DNA from 3 places in the uncultured Acetobacterium sp. genome. Region 2 is predicted to be linked to each of the others. Evidence: riboswitches for the same ligand, from Rfam matches in the RefSeq annotation. Region 2 holds a riboswitch; each other region holds the start of a gene.
What was found. Region 2 has a riboswitch for cobalamin ahead of QZ998_RS07465 (ABC transporter ATP-binding protein). Riboswitches for the same ligand answer to the same signal wherever they lie in the genome.
Positions count from the first base shown of each region.

Region 1: linked by a shared signal. The riboswitch ahead of QZ998_RS16190 (hypothetical protein) and the one ahead of QZ998_RS07465 (ABC transporter ATP-binding protein) in region 2 are both predicted to bind cobalamin.
Region 3: linked by a shared signal. The riboswitch ahead of QZ998_RS06975 (energy-coupling factor ABC transporter permease) and the one ahead of QZ998_RS07465 (ABC transporter ATP-binding protein) in region 2 are both predicted to bind cobalamin.

Region 1 is NZ_CAKMJU010000134.1:9,723-16,510, forward strand. It holds gene QZ998_RS16175 (GyrI-like domain-containing protein) at 1-505, opposite strand, end outside; gene QZ998_RS16180 (GyrI-like domain-containing protein) at 556-1,014, opposite strand; gene QZ998_RS16185 (YafY family protein) at 1,086-1,988, opposite strand; gene QZ998_RS16190 (hypothetical protein) at 2,077-2,742, opposite strand; cobalamin riboswitch at 2,904-3,089, opposite strand; gene QZ998_RS16195 (ferritin-like domain-containing protein) at 3,322-3,666, shown strand; gene QZ998_RS16200 (family 1 encapsulin nanocompartment shell protein) at 3,695-4,483, shown strand; gene QZ998_RS16205 (nitric oxide reductase activation-like protein) at 4,617-6,383, opposite strand; gene QZ998_RS16210 (MoxR family ATPase) at 6,417-6,788, opposite strand, start outside.
Region 2 is NZ_CAKMJU010000041.1:25,868-32,655, forward strand. It holds gene QZ998_RS07445 (nitroreductase family protein) at 71-670, shown strand; gene QZ998_RS07450 (DUF2284 domain-containing protein) at 719-2,287, opposite strand; gene QZ998_RS07455 (ATP-binding protein) at 2,680-3,951, shown strand; gene QZ998_RS07460 (RloB family protein) at 3,948-4,604, shown strand; cobalamin riboswitch at 4,671-4,841, shown strand; gene QZ998_RS07465 (ABC transporter ATP-binding protein) at 5,094-6,596, shown strand; gene QZ998_RS07470 (energy-coupling factor transporter transmembrane component T) at 6,597-6,788, shown strand, end outside.
Region 3 is NZ_CAKMJU010000034.1:54,864-61,651, reverse strand. It holds gene QZ998_RS06990 (energy-coupling factor ABC transporter ATP-binding protein) at 1-158, opposite strand, end outside; gene cbiQ (cobalt ECF transporter T component CbiQ) at 151-852, opposite strand; gene QZ998_RS06980 (energy-coupling factor ABC transporter substrate-binding protein) at 974-1,273, opposite strand; gene QZ998_RS06975 (energy-coupling factor ABC transporter permease) at 1,251-2,006, opposite strand; cobalamin riboswitch at 2,318-2,498, opposite strand; gene QZ998_RS06970 (EAL domain-containing protein) at 2,702-4,735, shown strand; gene QZ998_RS06965 (ABC transporter permease) at 4,938-6,788, opposite strand, start outside.

The sequences.
Region 1 (6,788 bases), on a different contig from region 2:
CACTGCAAAAGGCTTCCATCTGGGCAAAGCTGGCCAGCTCATCATCATAGCTGCCCAGATGCAGCATCTGACAGCAGATTCCTTCTTCCAATTCTTCCAGCCGAATCTGATCGAGCCAAGCATTGGGCTTTTTCTTTTTGACTTCCGTGATAAACCGGGCGGCCAGTTCAGCGGTCAGAAAATCCGGCTGTCGGATCATCACGGTATAGGCATAATTGCTTTTATCGGCGCTGGTTTTGGCCGTGTCGACCAGATCCCAGACTCCTTCCAGGGGAAAAACGGTATAGTCGTAATAGCCGTCAGGAATCATTTTACTCTTATAGGACATTTTTACCGCATAGCTGAAGCTGTACAGCGCCGTCACCGCCTCCGCAAACGCTTCCCCATTGGGATCGCCGTTACCGTCTAACATGGCAAAGGACATCGGCGGCACTGCTATCATTGCGGGCTGCTTTTGGGGCAGGTATAAGCTCTTAAATTGCTTTTTATAATCGACTTTGTCCATCGCCTGTTTCTCCTTTGATTTTTCTCTTAATTTCTCTCTTGATTTCTCCCTTAATTCAGTGAAATATAGACATGAATTTCGGCATTGGCCATGTCCTCCCCGGGTTGATATTCCTCAAAGTCGCTGCCAAATCTGCGGTCAAGCTTCATATCCCAAAGCTTCATCCAGAAGTCGCCGACGGCCTTCTGCACATCGCCATGGATAATGAATTTTGCGTAGTTACCGGCAGCAATCGTTACTGTCTCAACCAGCTCTGGTTGCGAAACCGTAGCATCAACTTCACAGCCAACCACCACGTCATAGTCACCGGCCGCACCATTTTCATAATTGGTATAAAGGCCAATGCACTTCTCATTTTTTCTGCCGGCCAGGGAGGCTTCAATTCCATCCCCGTAAAAACGTTGCCAGGTCGCCCCAATTTTTTCGCCCATTTGGGTATCAGTATTGCTCGTTTGAATTTTAAGGCCTGCTAACTTTTTTTCTTCTAGTTGTACCAGTTCATAATCCATTTGTGTATACCTCTTTTCTATCTTTTTGATAAATCCAGTATACACCGTTTAACCTGACACCTAATGTCATATTAAAGATATTTTCTTAAACTGTTCTCCAATTTTTTCTTAATCGCCTCCCGTAGCCACTGGGGTTCTAACACCTCGGTGGCATCGCCATAGGAAAGAATATATCCTTGCACCCAGTCATCCTCGGGCAAGTAGCTCACTACCAAAAATGACCCGTCTTGATGTTTAGTGATTGAAGCCGGGTCGAATTCATCGTAGATCCGATAAGCCATGGCAGCGTCTATTTTTAGGATTAACCTAATTTGAGAACCGCCTATTTCCGGTTTTTCGAAAACAGGGCCTTCTGGCAGGGTCCGAAAAAAGTCCTCTGATAACTGCCTGAGCTGCCTAATCCGACTGACCTTAAAAAAACGCAGCGCCTCTTTACTTAGACAAAATCCATAAACATACCAGGACTGCCCCTTAAACATGAGCTTTAACGGCTCAATGGTGCGCTCGGTCTTTTGGCCGCTCGCACTGAAGTAGTCAAAGGCAATCTTATTTTTCCCAAGAATGGCATTTTTTAAATCATTGAATTTTTCCCGCTCATCGATACCGCCGCCCCAATGGGAAAAGTCTACCTCAATCCAATCGGCATCCTTTTTTTTAAATAGGGTTGCCAGTTTTCTAAGCACCGGATCTACCTCCGGTCCGTTTAGTACATTCATCCCCTGCAGGGACGCCAGCAGATTGACTTGTTCCTTTTCAGAAAGCAGCGATTTTTTAATCACGTAATTATCAAGCAGCCGAATCCCCCCGCCCTTTCCTTTTTCGGCATAAACGGGAATCCCAGCGGCACCTAAGGCTTCAACATCCCGGTAAATGGTTCGCTGAGATACTTCAAAATAGTCGGCCAATTCTCTGGCGGTTACCTTTTTCTTTTCAAACAGAATATAGACCATTTCCAGCAATCGATTGATCTGCATTGCCCTCATCCTTTGTTATTTTTTCTTCTATTTTAACACAAATTTACCGCAAATTGCACTTCCGTAAAAGATCACAAAATGTTTGCATTCACCCAACATTTGCCATCTTTTCGTCGCCCGTCATCTTTTCCTCTCTGGCAATGCAACCATCAATGCTGCACACTGAGCAATCGCAATAATTATGGAAATCGTCGAAGAGAATCCCAGAAGAACTGTATACTGGACGCATAAGATAGCCTTTGCCCATCTCAAGTCCGATCTTCTGTGAGGTGCTGCCAAAGCTGTCAAAAATAGCCTTGCTATCCTGAATCGCCCAATCCTGGATCAGACCGGGATTCGCTATTCCTACCTGCTTAAGATGATAGTCTTCCCGAATTGCTGCTTTTAAATGCTTCATAGCACCATACATGATTGACAACTTTAGTGACTGCAAGAAATAATGCTCAATATGGTGGAGATTTGTTGGCATTTCACCGATTGTTAGCAAATATAAAAGAACCTGTTCGTGGTCTTTTAATAAATAATGAAGCGTTTTACTCTTATACTTGATCCCATCCATTATGACTAAATATTTTGAGAATACTTCAACTGGACAGGCTTTAATGATCGCCATTGGTTTAATTTGCTTTTTTAAAAGCTCTACCACATTCTGATATTCATCATAAATCGGTGAATCACACGTTACGTTCATTTTTTTCATCAGCATCTGTATATTAACATCAACCGGCAACTCTTTAATCCTAATTTTATCCATGTTTCCCTCTTTCTAGACAAGTTATTTTACAAAAAACTAAAAAAACCTTTTTTCAAAAGGTTTACAAAATGTGCGCCATATTTTGTCCAGATAAGGAAAACACTGCCCCGAATCAGGCCTTTTTCAAATGGTCTCACAATTTGCCGCCTTCTTTGAAGCTTCAAACATCTTAACCATTTAGAAATATCCTGACTTGGCGGGGCTTGTTGCAACAGCCTTCTCGGGTAACCCAATGACCGTCTGCACCCATGATCGCCTTACAGTAGCAAAGAAACTGTTGCGGATTTCCACCGCATTCCTTCTGTCATGGTTTGACTTTATACTAATCGAAAACACATTTTTTAGCAAGGGGTTTATTATGACTAATCAAAGTAATATTTCTATGTTTAACAACGATGTCTCCTTATGGAGTTATCACATTTCATCATCTCTGGATTTTGTTGATGCAATTTCTTTAGTAACACTTAATACCTACCGGAAAACCTAACACTATTTTGTTGATATAACAATATTTGCTGTTAATTCGCAATCAATTGGGTATAAACATTATATACCCGATATTTACAAGGAGGAAATTTTATGGCACAGTATCATGAACCAATTGAATTATTAGACGAAAAAACAATGAATATCACCCGGGCCATCAATAGTTTAAAAGAAGAATTAGAAGCTGTTGATTGGTACAACCAACGCGTGGCAGCAACAAGCGACCCTGAATTAAAAGCGATTATGGCACATAACCGGGACGAAGAAATTGAACACGCCTGCATGGCCATTGAATGGTTAAGACGAAACATGGATAAATGGGACGAAGAATTGCGAACTTACCTGTTTGTCGATGGTTCAATTCTGGAAGCCGAAGAAAGTGAAACGGCACCAGAACCTGCAAGGTCATCCGGTATTCATGTCGGCGATCTAAAATAATATTGAGAATCAATCAAGGAGGAAAATAATGTTAAAAAGAGAAATTGCACCCTTAACGCAACTCGCCTGGAGTGAAATTGATGGCAGAGCCGAAGCCGTATTAAAAAGTCGGTTAACGGCAAGAAAAGCTGTCACCGTAAATGGACCAAAAGGTCTTGACTTTACAAGCGTATCAGAAGGTCGATTAGAACTGATCGACGACGATGAAAATCTCGTGAAAACTGGTGTTTTCAAGATCAAACCGCTTGTTGAAGCGCGAATAAGCTTCACCCTAAACCGCTGGGAGTTGGATAACCTGACCCGTGGCGCCAAGGATATTGATTTGACCAACCTGGAAGAAGCCGTCCAGAAAATTGCCGAGTTCGAAGAAACGGCCGTTTATAAAGGCTTTGATGCTGGTCAAATTAAGGGTCTGGAAACTGTCAGTGCCAACGAAAAGATACCATTTGGTGAAACCGATTCCCAAATTATGGAGGCAATCTCAAAAGGTCTGGTTACATTAAAAGAAAAATTTGAAGCCGGCCCCTTTGTTTTAATCGTCGGTGAGGTGGCTTATAATCGCCTCAACATCAGCTCGCATGGTTATCCACTGATTAAACAGATCGAAGCTCTCATTGGCGGGAAAATACTATTAAGCACTGTTCTTGATGGCGCTTTTCTGATCCCTTATGATAATCCAAACTTTGAACTAACCATCGGACAGGATTTTGCCATTGGTTTTGAATCTTATGATCAAGAAGACGTTAAACTGTTTATCACCGAAAGCTTTACCTTCCGCGTGTTGGATGAAAATATTATTATTGCCTATACCGTATAAGCATTAATAAGCTTAACTACAAACCTCAAACAGCAGACCGATCGTGGTCTGCTGTTTTAATTACTCAATTTTCTGCTTTTAAAAGCCATTAAAACCGCTGCCTGATGATCCCTTTCACCAGACAGCGGTTTTTTTAACTTATAATAATCTGCTTTAAGTATTTAATAACCAGATCAGCAAAGCGGTTGATGTCTTTAATGTAGGCAAAGTCCTTGCCGTAGATCAGTTTTTCGGCCATCAGATCCTGCTCCTTACCAGTGAAAACACCCAGCACCATAATCCCCAGTTGTCTGGCAAACCGCACCTCGCGGGCGGTATCGGCAATCGCAACCCGACCACGATAGGCTTCACTTAAATCATTGACCTGGCCTTTCCCCACCTTGATGTCATTGGGGCGGCCATCGCTCAGGACAATCAGAATTTTGTTGTCTTCGCTCCGCTTGATCAAATCTTCACAGGTGGCCTTAATGGCCAAACCATCGCGGTTATTCCCAGAGCAATAATATTCAAAGATATTGTCATTGGCAGACAACGGTGATTCATAATCACGGAAGCGTTTGATCACGGTATAATCCAGAAAACTGGAAAAGCCCAGCACCCGGTTGGGAATCCCGACCAGGGTTAAGGCATGGGCTAAAATATAGGCCTGAATCGCGACTCGGGACTGGTTGCGTCGCTGAGATCCGCTAGAATCGATCAGGATATCGACCACAAAGCTGCCCTTGTTGTTATCAATCGTCTTGACAAACACCTTGTTATTGCTGCTGCGGCCAATTCGCCAGAGTTTGTTGGGGATCAGACTACCAGCATCGGATGGAATCGCATCGACAATTTCTTCCTGAACCAGGGTTCTGGCCATGCTTTCTTTTAATTTATTGATGTTGCGTTTAAATACCTTGTAGTTGGCCCGGAACACATCAATGTTTTTGACCTGATGCCGCTGCACATATTTCTGCTGAAATTCATTGTCACTGTCGCTGCGGACAACCCCATCGGTCATATGAATCCGACAGTTACCATGGGTACCTTTGCAGACCCGATTCTGGAGTTTTTTGACTTCACTTATATCAAGAAAAGAGTTGCCATAATAATAGGCTACTTTTTCATAAATTTTTTCGATATCTTCTTCTTGAACCCGCAAAATCCGGTTGTCATTTACATCGCTAATATTGGCCATATCACCTTGGGATTCTCCCAGCAGGGCTTCGGCAATTTCTTCAATCGAGGCTTCAATATCCTGGTCATCAGGATCTTCAAACATTTCTTCTAACATAAAGTCAGAAAAATCGCCGCGGATATGATTCTTATTGTTACCCGATTCATAAGCATCGCTGCCTTCGCCTTCGACAAACATCGGGAAATATTTGACATACACATCTTCAATGCCACGCAGCAGTTCAATGGTATCTTCGTGCTTTTGCAGCGCCATTAACGCTTTGGCAATGTTTCGGGTTTCGGTATCCATCATCGGGGTTTTACCAATTTTTTCCAGAATGATGGCATGACGAACCTTTTCTAGTAAATCACTGGTGTGCATTTTGTAATAATTGCTAAGAATATCGTCGTAGGCATTTTTGCGGATATCATAAACCCCGGGACGTTCGGCAATAATCTTTTCTTCCACCACCACATCACTGCCAATGGCAATCAGGCTTAATAGTATATCCTTATTAAAACCGGCACGATGACGGCTGATCACGTATTTCTTGACTGCCGGCCAATTAATGTATTTTCGTCGTCCCCCGGCGGTGACAGCGTGGTAAAGGGCAACATTCTTTGAAATAAAGCTCTTTTCACCGCTGTCCATATTTTCGTCGTAATCTCCGGAAATGGTCCACATCAGATTGGCGATGCGATTATCAAATTCATAGTCTTCGTACATCCATTTAGCATCCTTCAAAGTGTTTACCTCCCTTCTCTGGATTGTGGGTTTTTAGATACCAGTAAAAACATCGGAAGCTTCCCAGCTTTCGCGGATCCGGGTTTTGATGACATCCAGGACGATTTCTTTTTCAAACTGGTCAAAGGTTTTGCCGATCACGCCCATATCCACGGCCAGCATCGGTTTGAGTCCCCGACGGATGGTTTTCAGGCTACCAATAATCCCCCGTAGATCAACCGATTTGGTGGAAATTTCGGAGTTCTTTGATTTCGCCTGGAGATCCAGAAAGATGCCGGCAAACTGCGGCAGAATATCTGCGCTGGCATCTGGGAAATATTCCTTTAAAATAATCATCAGGGTATCTTCTTCAATCTGAGGAATATCAATGGTCATAAAACGTGATACCAGGGCTTCATTAAGCTC
Region 2 (6,788 bases):
ATAATTAGGGTATAATAATCAATACGAGATCAAACCAACAAACATTTTTAAATAAGTAAGGAGTACTTGCATGCCATTAGATTTTAGAGAAGCAACAGAGCAACGGCGCTCGATATACGGAATTTGCGATGAAAGTCCCATCACAGCTGAAGAAATAATGGACATCATCGACCATTCAACAAAGCACATACCTTCGGCATTTAACTGTCAAAGTCAGCGGGTTGCGGTACTGTTTGGAGAGAAGCATCTGGAGTTCTGGGCTATCGTGATGGAAACACTCAGAAAGAAAGTTCTGGCTGATGAATTCCGCTCTACTGAAAATCGGATTAATAGTTTTGCAGCAGGATGCGGAACCTTGCTATTTTATGATGATAACTCTGTTACTAAAGGACTGATGGAAAGGTTTTTACCCTATCGAGACCGGATTCCGGATTGGGCTGAACAAGCCAATGGGATGTTGCAGTTTGCTATTTGGACGCAATTATCAGCAGCAGGCCTGGGTGCAAGCCTGCAACACTATAATCCGATTATTGATAATGAGGTAAGGACCACCTTTCTGATCCCATCGGATTGGCGACTGATCGCTCAGATGCCCTTTGGCGTGCCTACCGAAGAGCCTATTACAAAAGATTTTGAGCCCATTGAACGGCGGGTCATTGTCATTGAATAATCAAAAAAACCACGGTAATTCCGTGGTTTTTTTACGATCTGAAGGGCTTTATTCAAGCAGCAATAAGCCATAGTATTTCACAAATTCATCCTTGCAAGCCAGTGTCTTTAAGGTTTCACCATTATTGCGGACGGTTTCGAAGACATCAATGCCGGAGCCTTCCATCGAGGGACGGCGATTTTTCGTGTTAAGACACGGTTTTGCCAAATCACAGGTGGGGCAGATATGACAGGGTCCCGACCAGAAGGCAAAGGCCTTGTGAAAACCGCCAGTAAAGGCTAAGCGTTCGGCTACTAAGATCTTTCGTTGAAATTCTCCAGTTCCCGGGGTTCCTCTAATCAGAAATGCCCTGGAATAGGTGGAAAGTAGCCGGCCGGTTTCTTCAAAGGGGATCTCATTAGCCTGACAATGTTTGAGATTGGCCGAAGAGCAGCCAAAGGCGCATTTATTTTTGGCAAATTCGGTAACCACCACCGAATCGGTGGCAATTTCTAAAACGTCATCAAAGCCGATGTTAAGAATCGGGTGTTTTAAGCGTTGAATCGGGGTCAAAGCCAGAGCTTCCAAAAAAGATGGCGATTTTCCGGCAAAAATGACAGCGGTATCGGTTTCAAGCGGAACCAGAGCAGTGGTGGTGAGACCGGCTGCCTCAAATTTGCGGATGACTTCTTTTGCGGAACAAACCTGGCTCCCAGAATTGATCATCCAATTGACTCCGGATAACCGGGTCATTAGAGTTGCATGCTCGTCAAAGGCGTCGTGAAGCATCAGGATACCATCAGACTGAAGCATTGGTAAACAGGCGAGCAACTCATTTAGAATGAGTTGATGATCTTTACTGATTGACAGGCTGGTCAAGATGATCAGAGAATAGAGCGCCTGATTTTTGGCAGAGGCGACGCGCAGTGCTTCTAAGGAACAGGTATCCATCCGCTGTGCCTGGGGGTCATTAAAAACAGTAGCGTCAATCGGGAAGGGATTATCATCGCTAAGCAGGGTGATCTCCAGATTCGGAAAGGTTTCAAGAAAACAGTCTGCCATTGTTTGAGCTCCGGGACCGCTGACTAGAATTTTCCCCGACAAGGCCGGAAAAAAGTTGACACAGTCAAGGGCTTTCATGCGGGTCAATTCAGGAATAGCTTTATTCTTTAGTTGATCGAGCTGTTCATGGGCTAAATCTTCTAGCCCACTATCCGGTTCAATTGGAGTGTCTTTTAGCAGCGAAGCTTTTAGCTGATGCCATTTTTGAGACTGTAATTGGTGCAGCTTGATGGCATGACCCAGATAATCCGGACTGGATGAAAGTAGATAGCGTTTGCTTATGATGGCGTTGCTGTAAGAGCCCTGATAACAAAAAAGCAAACCCAGACTTTCCAGCAGCGGCAGAAAGGTTGACAATGCCGTAGTATCGGTTTCCAGTTTTTCTGAAAGCGCTTGGACATCGGCGCCATGATCTCCGAAGGCATTCAGAATTTCGAAAAGATCCAGTTCCAGGGCGGTAAACAAAGCTTCAGATGCCCAGTTGGCGGTCGAAAGGTTTGCCAGATACTGGCCGCCATGGGTATGAGGGTCATAGTTTTTTACAGTGAAGTGACGATTTTGTTCTAAATTTTTCATAAGGTTTTCCTATTCTTGAAATTTTTGAGGGCAGAAATAACGAACTATTTTTATGCGCATAAAATTCCCGATTAAAATACGAATGCAAGAACAAAATGCCGTCTTTATTTCAATGATATTGTCATTATACAACTCAAAAGCGAAATCAGCAAGGTCCACAAAGAAGCTGGGAAAAGAGAAAAAAGGATCTTGTTGGGGTCGCACATCAGTGTTGAGAATTTATTAATTTGATGAAATTTTGTAAAATAGTTTATGATATTGACTTATTTGCCCAGTAAAGCATATAATGTGAATATAATTTTGATAAAAATTTGCAGAATGGAGGGAAATGTATGCTGCTTGAATTCAAAGCGAAGAATTACAAATCGTTTAAAGAGGAATTAGTTTTTTCGATGATTCCAGCACCTAAACAGAAAGGACTGGATTATAGTGTGCAGCATTCAAAAGTTGGCAAGAAGGAGTACAAAGGACTGTGCTCGGCGGTGATATATGGCCCTAATGCATCCGGTAAAACAAATATCATCGGAGCAATGGACACCTTTAAAACAATCACTCTTCGCGGAAATATTCGGAATTTAGACGATAAAAGTGCTCCCAATGCTGCTGCTAATGCACTAGAGCTGATTCCGAATAACTCAAACGAAGAGCATAGCCCAGTTTCATTCTCTGTTAAATTTATTGATAACAACTTTTTAATTGAGTATTCGTTTGAAGTAAACCTTGGCATGTTTTTAGAGGCGGATTTTCCGAGAAAGATCATTTCAGAGTCTCTTTCAGTCAACGAGGAAGTGGTCTTTACCAGAAACAAAGACCTGGAGTTTGGAACATTTGATACGATTGAAAATATACTAGTAAATGCTTTTGACCAGAATAAAAAAGGTGCGATTTCTTTGGCAAAAAGCAACTTGAATGATGAAGAACTATTTTTAAGCAACGGTTTTAAAACGATGTTTAGCGCAAAACTGACTTTGTTAATCAGCAACTGGTTAGATAATAAGTTTATGGTAATCTACCGTGCAGACTCATTAAATCTGATTCGCAAATTCTCAGATCCTCAAAAAAAGTCGGTCTATATTGAAAAGACGATGAACGAGGCTGCAAACTATTTTGGAATCACCTCTAATGCCTTAGGTTATGTAATTGAGGGGGATGAAGCCGAAGCGAAATTGTACTCGCTTTTTAATGGGATTGAGAAAAGTACAGCCATAAAAGCTGAGGTATTTGAATCATATGGCACGATTCGTTTTATTAATATGTTTCCGTTGGTGGTTAACGCCCTCTTGAATGGTGGAACCTTAGTAGTTGATGAGTTTGATGCTTCGATCCATCCAATGGCACTGATGAGTATTATCAATATTTTTCACAACGACGAGATTAACATCAATAACGCACAACTGATTTTTAATACGCATAACCCGATCTTTCTGAATGCCAATCTATTTCGACGGGATGAGATAAAATTTGTCGAAAGAGATGATGATACCCACTGCAGCATTCACTATTCTCTTTCTGATTTTGGTACAACAGGCAAGAACGGTGTTCGTAAGAACGAAGATTATTTAAAAAATTACTTTATCAGCCGCTACGGTGCGATCAAAGACATAGATTTTACGCCAATTTTTGAAAGTCTATTAGATGATACAAAAGAGGATCAGCAGCGATGAAAGAAAATCGAAAATACTACTTTACCGTTGAGGGTGAAACTGAGAAGTGGTATTTACAGTGGTTGCAGGACACTGTAAATGCCGAACCAACTTCAAAGTACAGAAAAATTTCTATTGACTGCCCCATTCAAAAAAATCCATTGAAACGGGCAAAATCACTGGTGAACTTAGGAAAAACTGAGATAACCCATATATTTGACTACGAGAGTAATGAGGAAATTCACACAACCCAGTTTCAAACTACATTGGATCAAATGAAGCAATCGCAATCAGTCGGCAAATCCATTAAATATCTGCTGGGATACAGTAATTTCACATTTGAACTATGGATCGTATTGCACAAAATAAACTGCCAGGGTTGTTTAACTCACCGTAAGCAGTACATCAAATCCATCAATCGAGCATATAGTGAATGCTTCGAAAATCTTGATCAGTATAAGCATGAAGATAATTTCAAGCGAGTTCTCAGTAAGTTGACTTTAGATGATGTAAAAAATGCAATTAAGAGATCAAAGGCTATCATGCAAAATAATGAAGATAACGGGCTTGTCCTACAGCAGTATAAGGGATATCGGTTCTATAAAGAAAATCCTTCTCTTTCTATTTGGTTAGCAATTGAAAAGATATTGCAAGATTGTGGATTATTAGAGTGAGTATTAATAAAAATTTTGTCAAACAGTTGACAAGAGCTTATAAATTCGCTATGATTGACTCAATATAATATGTACACGATTTATGGTGCCTTGTAAAGGAGAATAGGGAATCAGGTGAGAATCCTGGACGAACCCATCACTGTAATGGTTTTGTTTTTGCACATGCCACTGGAAACGGGAAGGCGCAAAAACAGATAAACCAGAGTCAGGAGACCTGCCATAAATTAACGAGTATGAAACGACGGTAAAGTTTCGGCTATCCTTAGGATTAACCTATCGATAGTCGGAGCTTCTTTTTTTGCGCGAAAGCATAAAGCCGTGCGCTGAATTGAAAGAATTAAATATTGTTAAACTCGCTTATAAAATGTTTAATTCTTTCAATTCAGCATAGGGCGTAGCCCGCGACGAAGGTCGCAGCTCAGCGAAAACCGAAGTGCCCGGCTTTAGGCATAAAGCCATCATTCAAAAATTCAATCACGAGGCCACCCAATGAAACCCATCATCCAACTGGATATCAAAACGCTTACCTTTCCTGACGCGTGCGAACCGGCGCTTAAAAACATTAAACTAAATATCAATGAGGGAGAATACATTGCCATTACCGGCGGAGCGGCTTCGGGGAAGTCAGTGTTGCTCCACGCGATTACCTCGGCGGCACCAAAGTTTTACCCCTGTGTGCTAAACGGGACGGTTACGGTAGCCAATCAGGATGTGTCAAGCATTCCGCTCTGCCAAATGGCTGACTATCTGGGCTATATGATGCAGGAACCGCAAAACCAGATGGTCAACCGACGGGTTGCTGATGAGCTGGCCTTTGGGGTGGCCAATCTTAATCTGACCGGGGCAGAAATCGCCAAGCGTGTCAATGTGATCATGGACTTTCTCGGGATCCGGGAGTTCTCAGACCGCACCACGGATGCCTTATCCGGCGGGCAAGCCCAGAAGGTGGTGCTAGGGAGTATCCTGGCGATGAAAACCCCGATCCTGCTGTTGGATCAGCCCACTGCCGAACTGGATCCCAAAACCAGTTCGGAACTGTATCGGCACCTGGGTCAGCTCAACCGGGAGAAAAAGATCACGACCCTGGTCGTCATGGATAAATCTGGCGCGGTTTTAAAAGACGCCCATCGGGTGCTGGTAATGGAAGCCGGTATGGTGAAAGATTTTCTACCGGTTGACGAATATCAGAAAAAATACGGTAATGAAAAAAAGTACCATCGACCCCTACCGTTCATGGTTGATGAAAGTACCGACGTGATTAAGTTAAGCGGCGCGTCGCATTGCTATAAAGGTGGGATAACCGGATGCCAGCCGCTGGATTTCAGTCTTAAAAAAGGCGATTTTACGGCGGTCATCGGTCAGAATGGTTCAGGTAAATCGACCATGCTCAAGCTCATTGAAGGGCTGGTCAAACCAAGTACCGGTAGCGTGGAACTATTCGGGACCGCGGTGACAAAGAAAAATGTCGGTCAACTGCGGCGCCGGATCGGGTTTCTGTTTCAGAATCCCGATGATCAGATCTTTTGCAGCTCCGTCAAAGACGAAATCAGTTATGTTTTAAAAAATAGCAATAGTAGCAATAAGAATCTCAGTCAGCACGAGCAGGAGCAAAAGATTCAGGAAACCCTGACCCTGATCGGACTGGCGGGTCTCGAAGATATCCATCCCCAGCGCTTGAGCCGGGGACAGCGCCAATTGCTGGCGCTGGGTTCGGTCGTTATAAGTGACCCCGAGCTGATCATTGCCGATGAACCGACCTCCGGTTTAAACGCCCCCCAGAGTCAACTGGTGATGGAAAAGCTGGCTCGGCTCAGCCGTCAAGGTGTCACCATTTTGCTGGTGACCCACGATTTGACAGAGGCCAGAGACTTTGCCAATCGGATTGTGGTGATGCACAATCATCAGCTGGCGCTGGAATTTGCAGCAGCCAAAATGGATGATTACAAAAAGGACTTAGTTCGACTGGAACTAATAGAAGGAGGCGATTATTAAATGTTTGTTTTAAAAAAACTGGATCCACGGCTCAAACTGACCTGGTGTCTGTTTCTGGTTTTTACAGCCTTGGTTTCGCGAAGTGTGATCCTCAATGGGGTATTACTGGGCTTGATACTGATCAGTGAACTACTCTCGGAGAAAAGCTTAAAATCATTCAAAATGCTGTCAATCCTGTTGCTGATTCTAAGC
Region 3 (6,788 bases), on a different contig from region 2:
TTGATCAGCCCAATTAAGGCTGACATTAAGGTCGATTTACCAGCACCGTTTTCACCGATGAGGGCGATGCAATTTCCCCTGTTTCCGTCAATGGAGACACCTTTTAAAGCGGTAGTGCCGTCCGGATATTGATATGTCAAATTTTTAGTTTTAATCATTTTTAAGACCTTTCCGATAGCTTACATGAAAGTCTCCCTGATATTGCTTTAATTCCAGGGTTTTTGTCATCTCCTCGTAGCTCTGGATGGCCATGAGAATTAAATTGCTTAACATCATTGCAATCGATTGGATTGAGACTTTTACATTGCGGTAACCAAAGCGTAACTCCTGAGCGGTTGCCATAATTTTTATTTTATCCCAATAATCAAAGATAAAGCGGTAGGTTAGAATAAATATCTCTAAAAAAGTATTGCTGATATGGGCTTTTTTCATCACGCCGGCAATCTGCATCACCGGGGTGGTATAAATCAAAAAAAGCATGCAGGAAACGCCTGACATCGCTCTACAAAAAACCAGACTGGCCAGCACCAAGTTGGCGGTGGTGATGCCGATGGTAAACTGGAAAAAATTAAATGCCACTAAATAGTCACCGCCCCCTTTGGAAATGGTGAATAATAATGCCAGCGCTCCGGGGATAATAAAGATCGAATCAAAAATCAGTGTATGGAGATAAATACGTCCGGGAATTTTTGCCCACAGCAGGGTGCAAGCCACCATAACACCAAAAACCCCTGCCATATACAGGGGTTCACTGATAAAAAAGACCGAAAGGAGCATGATTAATGAAACCACTACCTTAACAGTAGGATTGGCATTGCTAAGTTTATTGGTATGCGCAAAACGATCAATCATGGTAGTCTCCTTCTTCGATGCTGTTAATATTGATATCAGTCACCGGGCTTCAGGTTGGTGACAAACTCCCCTACCGACCAATGACCAAGGGGTCAAACCCTTGTTAATCTGTTTTCATTATTTACGCCGATTTCTCGGCCTTTTCATTTTTTCCCGATTTTTTATAAAGATAGAAAAAGCAGATTCCCAACCCGCCAACGCCTAGGATCTGTTGGAAAAGGAATAGGTTTTCTTCCATCTCGCCGGGATCAAACAAGCTTTCAAACCAGGGCACATAATTTTGATCGATTGTGGTGATGGCCGTTCCGGCGGCGTCATCGGCACCCGCAAACTCGGCCTCTGGCAAGGCAATCTGAGGAATAATAATCAGTGCTCCAATTAGCATAACCAGAATGATTTTAGTTGTCAGCGAGAGTTTCATTTGAAATAATCCCCTTTTCTTTATATTGGTAGATGGCATTGACCACCAGTACGGTTAAAATACCTTCGATGATTGCCAGCGGTATCTGGGTAATGGCAAAAATACTTAAAAATTTAGCAACCGATGCCGTCATCCCACCAACCGGATCCGGGAAGGCCAGACCTAACTGGATCGATGTTGTTATATAGGTCACCAGATCAGCGATACAAGCTGCTAAAAAAACGGTTAGTGCTTTGGGGACATTGAGCTTTGACAACCCTTTATAGATTCCGTAAGCAACAAAAGATCCCACTATTGCCATTGAAAAGACATTGGCTCCCAGCGTAGTCAACCCGCCATGAGCCAGCAAAAGCGCCTGAAATAACAGCGCGATGGTACCAACCACAACGGTAGCAAAAGGACCCAGGACAATGGCACCCAAACCGATCCCGGTCATATGCGAGGAACTGCCGGTTACCGAAGGTAATTTAAAAGCTGATAAGGCAAAGGTGAAGGCGGTTGCAATCGCCAATAAAACTTTTTGCTCAGGCTTGTCTTTAAATATTTTTCCGACCTGATATAATCCGAAAGCGATAAACGGCAGTGATAATACCCACCAGAAGACCGCCCAGCCAATCGGCAGAAAGCCTTCCATAATATGCATGGCGTTGACCGGTTGAGCAGCCAAAAGGACCATTAAAAATACAATTCCAACAAATGTCATGTTTCTTTTTGTGTTTTTTGTTCTTTTCATTTTTACCTCCATTTTTTATATCAACCAGTAAAAAAGAGGGCTTCACACAGCCCATTTCAATGGACACACTAAAAGCCGATAGTTTTATGTACTCAAATCAAAGATAACTGCAAGTATTTCTTTGAACGTTCGGATTTGCTAGCTTGCGTAACGCATTCACTGAATCCACTACTGCCCGAAAAAAAAACCTTTCACCCACATTATGATGGGAAAAAAGGTTTTATCATTACACGTTTCCATTCATTCTATCACGCAATATCATAGAATCAACTTTTGTTAATGTTACTAACTTCCCTTTTCCCTGGAAGGACACTTTAGCACATCATTTTAGTAGGTTTCCTGACTTATAGCTTTTATTCTCCTCGCCTTCCCAGACAAAACGTGCCCAGTGACATATTAAGGAGACATAACTAATTACAGTGACCGGATCGTTCTGGATTCTAACCAGATTCCCTCAATGAATTTATTCATCCTAAATGATTTTTTACATCTCTTATTTAATTGTGTTTATATTATAACACGGATATGATAAATGTACAGGTTTTTTTAGGCGCTTTAAGGCTAAAAATTAGCTTCTTTAAATAGTAACTGGTTAAGTATTTATTAAATTTGCACGACTTTCTATCGCAATCAAGCTTGTAAAATGCTACAATAGATCAAATGTCTGTAATCCTTTAAACCGAAGAGGTATTGTGATGGATAAACTTAAATTCAAACGAACTGTGCCTGCTGTATTTGAACGATTAAACGCCGCCGATGATCCTTCCCTGATATTGTATTATCAAAATATTTTAAGCTGCATGCTGGCATCACCGCTATTATTTCTTGGCGCAATTGCGAATGTCATTATCGTTTATTTTTTTTGGTCTGGAAATCTAACCGAGGTGCTGACCAACAGCGCCATTTTTCTGCTGCTTGGCTTAACCTTTGAAACGATTTCCCGAAAAGAATTAAACAGTGATTCATTTGATCACCTGATTTCGCTCTCCCAATCGACCTGTCTGGCTTTTATCGTGATCCGATACTATCACATCATTGGCCCGGCAGTATGGACTGCTGCTTTTGTGATGATCATCCTTGCCATGATGCGACTAAAAATAACAATGCTGTATTATATTACGGCGACAACTTTTATCTGTGGATTATATGTGACCTTTCTCCTGCCTGTTGATGGATTTCGCTTTGCCCCGGTTTATTTTCTGATTCAGAATATTCTGTTCGCTTTCGTGTTCAGCCTGGCTGCTGCGACCTTTCACATGACCCAGCTTCGATATGACAAAGCGATGAAGCGACTAAATGCGGTGATTACTCAGAAAGAAAAAATTGCCGGCCTGTATGAAACGCTAAATCTCACCAAACAAACCCTGGCCACCCAGAATAAAGAGCTCCAGTCGTCCAATGAAGAAATAAGAAAAAACGAAGAGCGCCTTCATTTTCTCGCTTATTACGATGGCTTAACCGAACTCCCCAATCGCAAAATGATTCTGGAGCGCCTGCATCTACTGGTCAATCGATCTGATGATAAGAAGTCAATCTTTTATATTGTTTTTATCGATCTCGATAATTTTAAAAAAATCAATGATACCATGGGTCATCTTTATGGTGACGACTATTTAAAATATACCGCCAGACGCTTGAAAGAACTCGTTCATGAAGATGATTTGCTGGGTCGAATGGGTGGCGATGAGTTTGCCCTGATCATTCAACGAAATATCAAAGAAGAAGCTGCCTACAACTATGTCGAAAGCCTCCGCAATGAGCTGTGCGATAAAATAAAAACGCACTGCTCAGAATTTAAAGTCAGCGCCAGCTTCGGCATTTCGGTCTTTCCTCAGGACGGCAAAGAACCGATTGAACTACTTAAGAGCGCCGATACCTCAATGTATAAAGCCAAAGAGCTGGGGCGCAATAACATTCAGTTTTTCAGACCCGATATGAAGGAAGAGATCCTCAATAAGATCCAAATGGAATCACTGCTCTTAAAGGCTTATGAAAACAAGGAATTTTTCATCGAGTATCAGCCCCAATTCAATGCCGAAGATCATCGTATCCGCGGCTTTGAAGCCCTGATTCGCTGGAATTCCCCCCACTATGGCCGGGTTTCACCGATGGACTTTATCCCACTGGCCGAAGAAATGGGATTGATCATCGGTATCGGCCAGTGGGTATTGCTGACTGCCTGCCATAAATTTAAAGAGCTGGATAATCGTTTTGCTCAAAATCTTTGCATTTCTGTTAATGTCTCGGCCGTTCAGATCCGGGACAAAAATTTTGTGGCGATTGTTAAAAACGTTCTTGATGAAACCAACATGGATCCCAATCAATTGGAATTGGAAATAACTGAATCACTTTTTATTGACAATATTGAAGAAACGATTGAAATGCTTAATGATATCAAGGCCTTAAACGTCAGAATTTCCCTGGATGATTTCGGCACCGGATTTTCATCTCTGAGCTATCTAAGACGGCTCCCCATTGACACCTTAAAAATTGACAAGTCCTTTATCGATGATCTCTCCGATCAGGACGCTTCGATCCGCATCGTCGGCGATATCATTTCGCTCGGCCATAACCTGGATGCTCATATTGTTGCCGAAGGCATTGAAAACACCGTCCAACTGGACTATTTAAAAGCCAACAACTGCGATTGCATTCAAGGCTTTATGTTCGGTAGGCCAATGTGTTTCAAAGACGTAGAAGCTTTATTGGAAAAAAATCCCCTGAAATAGAAGACGCACAAACTAACGTACCGACCAATTTTAATCTATTGTTCGCCGCGGGATCGGACAGGCGCTGCCATGTCCGCCCCGATGCGTAGGGTCTGACCCCTAGGTCACAACATGATGTAATAATTGTCGGTACTAAGTTAGTACGATGTCCAAAGTCAACAATCCCCTAAAATAGGGGATTTTTTGTTTGCCGCAGTGATTGTTAATGAATCATCTTATAGTATGATCTGGCGGTGAGTAGATAAACGCCGGTATAGACTAGCGCATAAATGACAACACCGACTAGTGTGCATAAAAAGATTAGGGTTATGTTGGTCAGCCGGAAGGCGGCCAGCATTTTGGTAATCACCGGGAAGGCAAAGGCGACGTGGATGATCGCGCCGGCCAGGGGCAGAAAGAATACCATCAGAATCTGCTTGCCAATGGTTTTTTTAACTTCGCCTTTATCCATTCCGACCTTCTGCATGATGACAAACCGTTCGCTGTCTTCATAACCTTCAGAAATCTGTTTAAAGTAAATAATCAAGACCGTGGCCATCATAAAGAGCGATCCTAAAAACACCCCCAGAAATAAGAAGCCACCAAAGAAAAAATAAAGTTCAGTCAATGCTTCATAGAGGTTTTGGATATTGATATCGGGATAACTCTGGGTCACCGCTGCCCGCAGCTTGGCTGAAAATGCGTTGAGTGCATCCTCATTCCCATCCAGATTAAACATCAGCGCATGCAGTGTCGTCTGGGGATCATCGTCATTTTTCATGGTCTGATAGATGGCATCCATAACGCCCACATCTTTAACAATCAAGTAGTAGGTGTGACCCATATCCTGGGTCTTTTTAAAATCCATTGGAATGGATTCGAGCTGCTCGGTAATCAGATACTGCTCATCACCAAAAACAATGGTCGCTTCGCCATAGTTATCACCAACCGAAAATATCAGCATTTCATTTTCGGCCAATCTTTTATTGCCACCGGTTAAGCGGTTATAGTCGTCTAGTGGGATCAACGTGATATTCGAGATCCTTTGGTAATACAGGGCATCGGTAGCTTGGTTCTCGACCATATCTCTTAGAAAATGACTACCTTCCTGAAAAGCTCGAAAACGAGCCAGATCAAAAGAAATTTCATCCTTACTCCTGACATTTGACTTATCTTTTTCAGATTCAATCATCGTTATTACTTCAGCAAAATCGGTATTGGCCGCTGCTCCAATTATGCTCACATCCAGCGGATAAAAATCCCGACGCATCCCTTCCTGACCAATATACAAAGACACAGTGGTGGAAAGGGTGACCAGCACCATGGTACTGAGGATACAGATATTGGCCAACCCGACGGCGTTTTGCTTCATCCGATAAATCATCCCCGATACGGAAATGAAATTTCGCGACTGATAATAAAACGTCTTATTCTTTTTCAGTTGTTTTAGCAGGGTAATGCTCCCGGAGATAAACAAGGCATAGGTGCCGATAATAACAAACACCACCGCCACAAAGAAAAGTAGCAAGGCCTCAAGCGGGGTTTCAACCGAAAGGGCAATCACATAGCCAGTGCCCAAAGAAATAATCCCGATTAAGGTGACAAGCCAGGAAGATTTTGGCTCCTTCTCACCATGTTGCCCACCTTTTAAGAGATCGATCGGGTTTGCCAGTTTAACCTGTAAGAAATTCGTCAGTAGGGTCAGGCCAAAAATGACCAGAAAAACCGCGGTGGTGATTAGCAGCCCCCAATAGTCAACATGAAAGATTAAGGGACTCTTGAAGCGAACCATATTTAGCAGCAACAAAAACAGCAGCTTGCCAATCAGAACGCCGCCGATCAGCCCCAGACTCAAGCTGATGACGGTCACAAATACGGTTTCATAAAAAAGCACCCAGGCGATATGCTTTTTTTCCAGACCCAAGATACTGTATAAACCCAATTCCTTTTTGCGCCGCTTGATCAAAAAACTATTGGTGTAAAAAAGAAAGATAACTGCAAAAATACCAATTACGATGATGCCCAGAAAAAGAATTGTCTTCAAATTCATCGATCCGGGCATTTGATCCAGGCC